2 regions of the Massilia sp. CCM 8734 genome follow, and region 2 is predicted to be linked to the other one. Evidence: predicted binding sites of a transcription regulator. Region 2 holds the regulator's gene; the other holds the start of a gene.

Region 1 (5,310 bases), on a different contig from region 2:
GCGATGGTCGAACCGGCGCACTGAATGCTCGACGCCGGCTACCCGCCGCGTTACCGCACCACCGAGTTTCCGCCCAGGGCCGTGCGCGACACGCTGGCGACCATCGCGCTGTAACCGCGCCGCAGCGCCATCGCCAGGTTAAGCAGCAGCCAGCCGGCCGATGCGAACATCGCCCCGGCCGCCGGGCGCGCCAGCTGCGCCGGCCACCAGCAGGCCGCCAGCAGCAGGGCCAGGGCTGCCGCGTGCAGCCAGAATTGGCGCTGCGCCGACTGGTCGGTGATGAGCGTCTTGATGGCCGGCGCGCGCTGGCCATCGGCGGCGCGCTCCTGCAGCTCGCGCCAGACCAGGAACGGCACGATCTTGTACAGCATGCCGTTGATGGTCGAGTACAAAAAACCCACCAGCATCAGCACGCCCATGGCCAGGGTGCGACCGTCGCCCGCCAGCTGCGATGGCAGCGCCCACAGCGCCGCGCAGGCGAGCATGCTGGCCATCGCCAGGCGCCAGAACAGGGTCATGGCGTCGGCCTGCGGACGCTTGCGACGCGCCAGCAGGCGCAGGGTCGCCAGCGCAAACACGGCGTAGGCGCCAAGTACCAGCGCGCCGGCCAGCGTGTCGATCCAGGCCAGGCGCGCGCGCAGCGCCGTGGCGCTCACGCTCCACAGCACCAGCAGCAAAAAGATCGCCACGCCCAGCACCTGCGGCAGCGGTTTGTCGTACAGCGGCGTGACCTGGAACATCGGCACCACCTGGAACGACACACCGACCAGCAGCAGTCCGGCCCACCCGAACACACCCCACAGCGCATGCAGGTCGGTGGCCAGCATCAGCGGCAGCGGCGTGGCCGCTCCCGGCCAGGCAAAGGCGTACGCCAGCAGCGCGCCGAGGCACACCGTGACCACCAGGCTGCCGAGCGCCAGCCGGACGGTGGCCGTCATCGGGATCGCGCCCGGCGGCGGCATCTGCCACAAGGCGACCGTGAGCGCGCCGACCAGCCACGCAAAACCCGGCAGCAGCAAGGCCAGCGCGACTCGAAACAGCCATGGCTGCGTAAACAGGAAGGCGCAGCACAAGGCCGCCGTGCCGCCGCCCAGCAGCGCGTGCACACCGGGCGCCAGCATGCGCGCGCGCGGCAGCGCGACGCCAGCCACCACCGGCAGGAGCTGGATCAGCGCGCCGGCCATGGTCATGCCCAGGGTGCCGAGGGTGAGCAGGTGGGTCAGCGCCAGCGTGGCAGGCGACCAGCGCGAAACCAGCGCCGGTGCGCCCTGCCACAGCAGCAGTGCGGCGGCCAGCATGGCGCACACCGGGGTGGCGAGAAAGTAGCGCAGCACCGCGCCGAGAGGCGGCGATTGTTCGAGCGAGAGGGTGCGCTGCATGCGTCAGGCGGCCGGCACGCGGCGCCAGATGCGCACTTCGTACAGATAGTCGGGCAGCGCGGAGGTGGCGTGGCCATAGCCGTTTTGCGCCAGGATGCGGTACAGCGGGCGCGGCTCGCGTTCGATCAGGATGCACAGGTGGTCGCCCTCGGGCAGGCGCTCGAGCGCGTCGAGCACGCGTTCCAGCGGTTCGGGCGGCTCCAGGCCGCGCACGTCGATGTGGTGGGTTTGCGGGGTAGGCGCGGCGGCGTTCATGCGGCGCTGGCCATCTGGTCCATCGCCCCGAACGCCTGCATGGCCGCCACCAGCTTGTGGCAGTTCGGCGCCAGCACGCGCTCGATCATCGGATAGAGCACGCCTTCTTCCTTTTCGCTGTGCTGGTACAAAACGATGCCCAGCGTGTCGGCGTGATTGAGGAACGCATCGGTATCGCGCTCGCGCAGCGCATTCGACAAGCGCTGCGCCACGCCGCGGATGCGCAGGTGCTCGCTGCGCATCGCGGCGGTGGGGGCGCTGGCGGCGCCGATGGCGTTTTCGAACGCCGGAAAAATGATCCGCTCCTCGATCAGCAAATGCCGTTCCAGCGCGTGGCAAAAGGCGGCGAAGCAGTGTGCGGCTTCGCGCCACAGTCCCTTGCGCACGGCGCGGCGCGCGTCTGCGAACAGTGCGTCGCAGCGCACATGGTCGGCTTCGAGATAGCTTCCGATTGTGTCCATCGTGGTCTCCTGCTGTTTGTGCATGGCGCCATTGTCGCCGCTTCGCAGTCCGGAAATCCTTGATGCACGTCAAAGATTTCCGGACTGCCGTCGGGCTACAGTGCAGTCCCCCACCTTACGACGAATGAACATGATGTCAAATTCTTCCGACGGCGCCGCGCCGTTCGAACTGGTGTGCCCTGCCGGCAGCCTGCCGGCCCTCAAGGCGGCCGTGGACAACGGCGCCGACTGCGTCTACCTGGGTTTTCGCGACGCGACCAACGCCCGCAATTTCGCGGGCCTGAACTTCGACGAGGCGGCCATCGAGCAGGGCATCGCCTACAGCCATGCGCGCGGACGCAAGGTGCTGCTGGCGCTGAACACCTACCCGCAGCCGTCCGCCGGCGCCCTGTGGCGGCGCGCCATCGACCGCGCCGCCGGCGCCGGCATCGACGCCATCATCCTGGCCGATCCGGGCCTGATGCGCTACGCCGCCGAGCGCTATCCGGCGCTGCGGCTGCACCTGTCGGTGCAGGGTTCCGCCACCAACTACGAGGCCATCAACTTCTTCCATCGCCACTTCGGCATTGCCCGGGCCGTGCTGCCGCGCGTGCTGTCGGTGGCGCAGGTGGAGCAGGTTGTACGCAATACGCCTGTGGAAATTGAAGTCTTCGGCTTCGGCAGCCTGTGCGTGATGGTCGAAGGGCGCTGCGCGCTGTCGTCCTACGCCACGGGCGAATCGCCCAATACCCACGGCGTGTGCTCGCCGGCCAAGGCGGTGCGCTGGCAGCAAACGCCGGCCGGGCTGGAGGCGCGCCTGAGCGGCGTTCTGATCGACCGCTACGCCGACGGCGAGCAGGCCAATTATCCGACCCTGTGCAAGGGCCGTTTCGACGTCGCCGGCGAACAGTTTTACGCGATCGAGGAGCCGGCCAGCTTGAATACCCTGGAACTGCTGCCGCAGCTGATCGAGCTGGGCGTCTCCGCCATCAAGATCGAAGGGCGCCAGCGCAGTCCCGCGTACGTGGCGCAGGTAACGCGCGTATGGCGCGAGGCGATCGACCAGTACCGCGCCAGTCCGATGCGTTTTTCGGCCAAACAGGCGTGGATGGCGGATCTGAACAAGGTGGCCGAGGGGCAGCAGCATACGCTGGGCGCCTACCACCGCTCATGGAAATAAGGGAGGCAGCATGATGAAACTGGCCCTCGGCCCGGTGTTGTACTACTGGCCGCGCGATACGATGATGGCGTTCTACGACACGGTGGCGGCAAGCCCGGTCGATATCGTCTACCTTGGCGAAACCGTGTGCTCGCGCCGCCACGAGCTGCGCCTGCCCGACTGGCTGTCGCTGGCCGCCATGCTGGCCGACGCCGGCAAGGAAGTGGTGCTGTCGACCCAGGCGCTGCTCGAATCGGGCAGCGATCTGACCAACCTGCGCAAGCTCACCTCGAACGGGCGCTTTGCGATCGAAGCGAACGACATCGGCGCCGTGCACTGCCTCGACGGCAGCGTGCCGTTCGTGGCCGGCCCGCACCTGAACCTGTACAACGAAGACAGCGTGGCGCTGATGGCGCAACTAGGCGCGCGGCGCTGGGTCATGCCGCTCGAAATGGGGCGCGCCGCGCTGGCGGCGATGCAGCAAAGCCGGCCGGACGGGCTCGAGACCGAGGTATTCGCGTATGGCCGCATGCCGCTGGCGTTTTCGGCGCGCTGCTTTACGGCGCGCCACCGCAACCTGGGCAAGGACGATTGCCAGTTCAGCTGCATGGCCCATCCGGACGGGCTGGAATTGCGCACGCGCGACGCCGACACCTTTTTGATCCTCAACGGCACCCAGATCCAGTCGCACCTGGTGTACAACCTGCTGGGCGAGCTGGCGGTATTGGCGTCGATGGGCGTGGACGTGCTGCGCATCAGTCCACAGGCGCAGCACACCGAGGCCGTGGTCGCGCTGTTCGACCGCGCGCGCCGGGGCCAGGTCGACACCGGGCAGGCGCTGGCCGGGCTGGCCCCGTTGATGCCGGCGGCGGCGTGCGACGGCTACTGGCACGGCAAGCCGGGCATGGCGTTCGACAGGCGGGAGGCGGCATGAAGCAGCACGTTTACCCGGCTGTTCCGGCCCCGCTGGCCGGTTTGTTGGGCCGCCTGCCGCGTTTTCCCGGCTCGCTGCTGTTTGCCGCCGGCTTGAGCCGTGTGCTCGGGCCGCAGCTGCCCGGCGACGTGCGCACCGCGCTGGAGGGGCGCTCGATCAGCATCGGCGTGCTTGACGCCGGCGTGCGCTTCGACGTGAGCTGGCGCGGATCACGCTTCGTGGCCCTGGCGGCCCAGCCGGCGCCGGACCTGTCGATCGGGGCCAGCGCGCGCGACTTTTTGCTGCTGGCGCAGCGGCGCGAAGATCCTGACACGCTGTTTTTTGCACGTCGCCTGACCATGGAGGGCGACACCGAACTGGGGCTGCTGGTGAAGAACACGCTCGACGCGATTGATGTTGCGCTGTTCGATCCGGAGCGTTTGCTACCGGCGCGCTGGCGCCGGGGTTCTGCCATGTAAAGGAGGTCGATGATGGGTACCGACAGGGCGGCGCTGCCGCTGGTGTATTCGTGTTCGGGGTGTTCGAGCGCGGCGCAGATGGCCAATTACCTGGCGCTGGCGCTCGATCGCAGTGGGGCGGCTGAAATGTCGTGCATCGCCGGCGTGGGCGGCGGCGTGGCGCCGCTGGTCAAGCTGGCGCGCTCGGGCCGGCCGGTGCTGGCGATCGATGGGTGTCCGCTGGCGTGCGCGCGCCAGTGCCTGGCGCAGCATGGGGTGGTGCCGGACAAGCATGTGCTGCTCAGTGAGCTCGGGGTGCGCAAGCGGATGCATGCGGATTTCGACAAGGAGCAGGCCGATGAACTGGCGGTGCAGTTGCGTAGCGACGTGGACGCACTCGTATCGGCGGCCATGCCCGTCGTTCCCGCGTAGGCGGGAACCCAAGAAATCACCGACTATGCCCGTCGTTCCCGGCCTCGGCGGCCCCTTGGCGGGAACCCAAGTCTGTTCCGCAGCCAGTAGCGGCTCAACAAACTTGGGTTCCCGCCAAGGGGGCCGCCGAGGCCGGGAACGACGGTCGCAAGGCTTACGGCGCTACGCGGGCCGTAACACAAAGCTGTCGAAGCGCGCGGCAATCCGTTCAAGCGCCGCGGCGCTCATCACCGACCCCGCCGTCGCGTTCAGGCCGGCATCGGCGCAACCCTGC
Region 2 (5,310 bases):
TGGCCACGGCCGCCTGCGGCGACAAGCCGGAACCGACCAAGCCCCAAGTGGCGACAGCGCCATTGACCCGGTAGGCTTTTGCGCCACGGCAAGCGCCGGACAGAGTAAACTACGCCCTTGTTCTTTCGCTGCAAGGTCGCTTCCCCATGTCTTTTGATTCCCTCGGTCTGATCGATCCCCTCGTGCGCACGCTGGACGCGCTCGGTTACCGCACGCCCACGCCAGTGCAGGCGCAAGCCATTCCCGCCGTGCTGGCCGGGCGCGACATGATGGCCGCCGCCCAGACCGGCACCGGCAAGACCGCCGGCTTCGCCCTGCCCCTGTTGCAGCGCCTGACCTTGCAGGGCCAGGTCGGCGCCAATGCGGTGCGCGTGCTGGTGCTGGTGCCCACGCGCGAACTGGCCGAGCAGGTGCACGAGAGTTTCCGTGCCTACGGGGCTGGCTTGCCGCTGCGTACCCACGTGGCCTACGGCGGCGTGAGCATCAATCCGCAGATGATGAAGCTGCGCAAGGGACTCGACGTGCTGGTGGCCACTCCCGGCCGCCTGCTCGACCTGTACCGCCAGAACGCGCTCAAGTTCGACCAGCTCGAGACCCTGGTGCTCGACGAAGCCGACCGCATGCTCGACCTGGGTTTTTCGCGCGAACTCGACGCCGTGTTCGCCGCCCTGCCGAAAAAACGCCAGACCCTGCTGTTTTCGGCCACGTTTTCGGACGAGATCCGCGCTTTGGCCGGCAAGCTGCTGAGCGACCCTTTGAGCATCGAGGTCAGCCCGCGCAACAGCACCGTCAAGCGTATCCGCCAGTGGGTCGTGCCGGTCGACAAAAAACGTAAGCCGGAACTGTTCTTGCACCTGCTCAACAAGCACCGTTGGGGCCAGGTGCTGGTGTTCGTCAAGACGCGCAAGGGCGTGGACCAGCTGGTCGAGACCTTGCAGGCGCAGGGCGTCGCGGCCGATTCGATTCACGGCGACAAGCCGCAGCCGGCGCGCCTGCGCGCGCTCGAGCGCTTCAAGGCCGGCGAAGCGAAGATCCTGGTGGCGACCGACGTGGCCGCGCGCGGGCTCGATATCGACGACTTGCCGCAGGTGGTCAATTTCGACCTGCCGATCGTGGCCGAAGACTACATCCACCGCACCGGCCGCACCGGCCGCGCGGGGGCCTCGGGCGAAGCGGTCTCGCTGGTCTGCGCGGACGAGGTGCAATTGCTCGCCGCCATCGAAATTCTGACGAAGCAAACCCTGGAACGCATCGAGGAGCCTGGTTTCTCGCCGGAACACAGGGTGCCGCTCACCAACACCACCGGCGAGGTGCTGAAAAAACCCAAGAAACCGAAGAAAGCCAAGGTCAGCGGCGACGTGTCGACGGTCGACGTGCGTTTCCGCCCGCGCTGAGGCCGGCGCCGCGCCATGCGCAGGGGTATGGATCGCGTTGTTAGGACATGCACAACGCAAATCTGCATAATGCATGCCCGGCCGGGAAAAACAGTCATCTGTATCGGGGAAACAGCCCCATCTGTTCCGGTATTCGCCCGTGCGCCGGGGTCGCCGTGGGGTATCATACGGCTCAAGCCACAAACCGTCAGACCCTATGCCTCAGCCTCTCCCCTTCGTTCCGGCAGCCATGCTCAACGTCGCCGCACTCAAGGCCAGCTGCGCCGGATGCAGCATGCATCAGCTGTGCCTGCCGATGGGACTCGAAAACGATGACATCAGTCGCCTCGACAACATTATCGGCAAGCGCCGCCGCGTGCTGCGCGACGAGCGCCTGTACCAGATGGACGAGCCGTTCCGCAACCTGTACGCGATCCGCTTCGGCCACTTCAAGACCTACCAGGTCAACGCCAACGGCGAGCAGCAGATCACCGGCTTCCAGATGGCGGGCGAACTGCTGGGGATGGACGCCATCAGCGGCGACCGCCACCATTGCGACGCGGTCGCGCTGGAAGACAGCGAAGTGTGCGAAATCCCGTTCGAGCGCCTGGAAGAATTGTTTGGCGAAGTGCCGACCCTGCTGCGCCATTTCCACCGCATCATGAGCCAGGAAATCACGCGTGAACAGAATGTCATGCTGTTGCTGGGAAATATGCGGGCGGAGCAGCGCTTTGCCGTATTCCTGGTCAACCTGTCAGCGCGTTATGCGGCGCGCGGTTACTCGGCCACCAGCTTCCAGCTGCGCATGTCGCGCGAAGATATCGGCAATTACCTGGGGTTGACCATCGAAAGCATCAGCCGCCTGCTGTCGCGCTTCAAAAAGCAGAGCTGGATCAGCGTCGACAAGCGCGAACTGACCTTGCTCGACCCGGCCATGCTCAAGGCGCTGGCCGCCGGCACCGAACAGTGCAGCCCGATGGCGTGAGCCAGGGGCGCCCGGCCAGGGGCACCCGGCAAGGGGCTCTCAGGCTGGCAGCCCGCCGCGCGCCAGCGCGGCTGATCCCTGCGCGAGCCAGGTGGCAAGGTCGGCTTCCAGGCTGCCACTGCTGCTCATGGCCAGCACCGAGCATTTTGGATGCCCGGTAAAGCGCAACACCACGAGCGGTACGCCGGACACCGCCATGAATACCCGCTCGCCCTTGCTGGCGTTGAACCATCCCGAATAAAATCCGAAGCCAGCGATGCCGTTGCGCTTGGTTGTGATGCCAAGGCTGCGCACGTCGGGCAGGCGCTCGATGGCGGGCGCCCGGATGTCGGCGCGCGCCAGCCGGAAGGTGTAGAAGGCATGCCTGACCACAATGGCATCGGCGCCCAGTTCGACCGAGTGACGCATCAGCATGCTGGCGCAGAGAACCAGGGCGAATAATCCCGATGCCAGCAGTATGCCGCCGACCAAACCGGTTTCCATGGCATCCGGCGCTTTTTGGTGCGGAGTCAGGTAATAGAAGAACGTGGCCAGCAGGAGCGGCAACGCGATCAGCATGCCGATCAAAAAAACTTGCTTGTTGGAAGTTGGAATGTCGGTTTTCATCATCTGGGTATCCCGTCATGGCATGGTTGGCTATATTTATCAGACAGTATAGTTCCAGAACGCGCTGTAAACAGTCCGTTCGCGTCGGCGCAGGATGCACCGCCTTGGGTGCCGATGCAGACATGTCCGAGCAGGCAGGGGAGCCACTCACGGTCGCCTACAAGCTGCCAACACTCCCGGGCAGAAGCCCGTTAAGAACCCGATTAACAGATACCGCAACGAAGTTGGAAATGACAACAACACAAGCGCACAAAGATTGGGTAAGTTTTCTTCGCCACCAGATTGGGGGGGAGTTCGCTGTCACCAAGTACGACGACGATGAACGGACCACAAGCATCCCCATTTATTCGAGCCAGACGGAAGGAGGCCTGGTTGGCGCAACGGTCGGCCTGATGGACCTTGACCAGAGCAGAAATCCTGCCGTCCAGATCCGCACAGAAATCTTGATCGACACGCGCATGGACGACGCGCGAGGGCTTAATCTACTCTCTACAATCGCCTTTTATATCATAAAAAGTCAATGGCGGGTTTCACCTGGGACCGTCTTCGAAGAAATTGGCGGGATGTACTTTCCCGGCACTCCGCTCCGTCATATTTACTTTACCGCCCCGTATCAATGGGACGGCATGTCCAAAGTCGTATTGAGCGACCGAACCATTTTCCCTCTGATCGCCATTCCAATTTCGACAGCAGAGGCAAATCTGGCGAGTCAAGATGCTGGAAACGCACTCGAATCACTATGGGATGCCAATCGCGTTGACGTTTTGGACTGGAATCGAAAAAGTTCTGTTTAACGCCAATCGTAAAATATCGGGAAAGCGCAGGTCGACAAATGCCTGCCCTGCCATCTCGGGCTATCAAAGCACATTGAAAAACGCGCGTCGGCCTTTTACGACGAACGCTTAAAACGGCGGATGCGGATCGTCCGGCACCACCACCAGATAATAGGTCAGCATGCTGGCCAGCGCGCAGAAGATCCAGAAGAAGAAAAAGCCGATCGTGTACACCGCCATCGGCGACAAGGCCAATTCACCCAGGTGCAGTTCTTCGCGCGGATCGAACAGCGCAAAGAAACAGCCTTCGGCCAGCATCGCCGCCAGGAAAGCGGGCCACAGTACTTTCATCGCAAGACGCATCGACACTCCCCCGTTTAGTTGGCTGGTTGCTGCACGTCGGCCTTGATCGCCAACGCCTGCTCGCGCGGCCAGTGCCAGGCCGCAGCCAGGCGCCAGTCAAGCTTGCCGCCTTCGACCACCACCTGCCAGCGCGCCCGTTCGAGCAGCGGCAGCGCCACCGAAAAACGCCCCTGCGCATCCGGGATCACGTCCAGCTTGCGATCCTTTTCAGGCTGGGTGGCGTGCGCCAGGTGGATGCTGAATGGCGCGCTCAAAGGCTGCCCGCCGCTGCTCAACATCCCGGCCAGTTTTTCAGTGGCCGGATCGTAGCGCGCATCGAAACCGAGGCGCATGGCGCTGGCCGCGCGGTCGCGCCGCAAGTCCTGGTTGATGGCCTTGCCCTTCTTGTAGTAGTCGTCGACCACCATGGCGTCCTGGCCGCGGTAGGCCACGACGCCGAGATTGACGCCGGCCACCACCACGATGGCGGGACCGAGCATCAGGAGCCACGGCCAGCGGTGCTTGTACCACGGCCCGGCGGGGGGAGTCAGGGGTGAGGCGGTTTGCATGCGAGTCTCCTTTTTTGCTTATTTTGGCACGATTATTTAGGCACGATGAACACGGCTTTTTCACGCACCGTGAGCGACGGGTCGTCCACCGCGGTGATCTCGAACTCGATCTGGTTCGAGCCTTTGGCCGCCGCGCCCCGGTCGACCTGCACCCGCACCGGCACCGCGCGCGTGCTGGCGCCGTCGAGCACCGTCTGGTCCGGCGTGGCCAGGCGCACCGAATCGAGGCCCGAGACCTTGATGCGGAAGCTATGCCCCTCTTCCGCCGTATTCATGATCTGCAGGCGGTACACGTTTTCGATCAGGCCATCGCCCACTTCGCGCCCCATCGAACCGCGGTCGCGGATCACGTCGACCTTGAGCGGGGTGCGCAGCGCCAGCGCGGTGCCGAAACCGGCCACGATCAGCACCAGCAGCCCGGTATAAATCAGCACGCGCGTGCGCAGGATGCGCTGGCCGATGCGCTTGGCCGACCACTTGTTGTCCATCGCGTTGTCGGTCGAGTAGCGAATCAGCCCGCGCGGCAGGTCGATCTTGTCCATCACGCCGTTGCAGGCGTCCACGCAGGCGGCGCAGCCGATGCATTCGTACTGCAAGCCCTTGCGGATGTCGATCCCGGTCGGGCACACCTGCACGCACATATTGCAGTCGATGCAGTCGCC

Evidence for each region. The regulator FNR, encoded in region 2, switches genes on or off when oxygen is low (the NO sensors DNR and NnrR bind a similar motif). The targets are predictions, from matches to a motif close to TTGATNNNNATCAA.
Region 1: a site for FNR is predicted at 2,155-2,168, ahead of F2P46_RS01595 (hemerythrin domain-containing protein). Genes of this name have one in related genera too.

Annotation. Positions count from the first base shown of each region.
Region 1 covers NZ_WHJI01000001.1:350,057-355,366, forward strand. The annotation lists gene F2P46_RS01580 (hypothetical protein) at 1-24, shown strand, start outside; gene F2P46_RS01585 (permease) at 51-1,379, opposite strand; gene F2P46_RS01590 (DUF2249 domain-containing protein) at 1,383-1,634, opposite strand; gene F2P46_RS01595 (hemerythrin domain-containing protein) at 1,631-2,095, opposite strand; gene F2P46_RS01600 (peptidase U32 family protein) at 2,220-3,254, shown strand; gene F2P46_RS01605 (U32 family peptidase) at 3,265-4,167, shown strand; gene F2P46_RS01610 (SCP2 domain-containing protein) at 4,164-4,625, shown strand; gene F2P46_RS01615 (putative zinc-binding protein) at 4,638-5,036, shown strand; gene F2P46_RS01620 (anaerobic ribonucleoside-triphosphate reductase activating protein) at 5,199-5,310, opposite strand, start outside.
Region 2 covers NZ_WHJI01000018.1:7,880-13,189, forward strand. The annotation lists gene F2P46_RS38275 (hypothetical protein) at 1-74, shown strand, start outside; gene F2P46_RS17645 (DEAD/DEAH box helicase) at 147-1,394, shown strand; gene fnr (fumarate/nitrate reduction transcriptional regulator Fnr) at 1,591-2,358, shown strand; gene F2P46_RS17655 (hypothetical protein) at 2,398-2,925, opposite strand; gene F2P46_RS17660 (suppressor of fused domain protein) at 3,195-3,758, shown strand; gene F2P46_RS17665 (hypothetical protein) at 3,867-4,088, opposite strand; gene F2P46_RS17670 (FixH family protein) at 4,115-4,648, opposite strand; gene ccoG (cytochrome c oxidase accessory protein CcoG) at 4,681-5,310, opposite strand, start outside.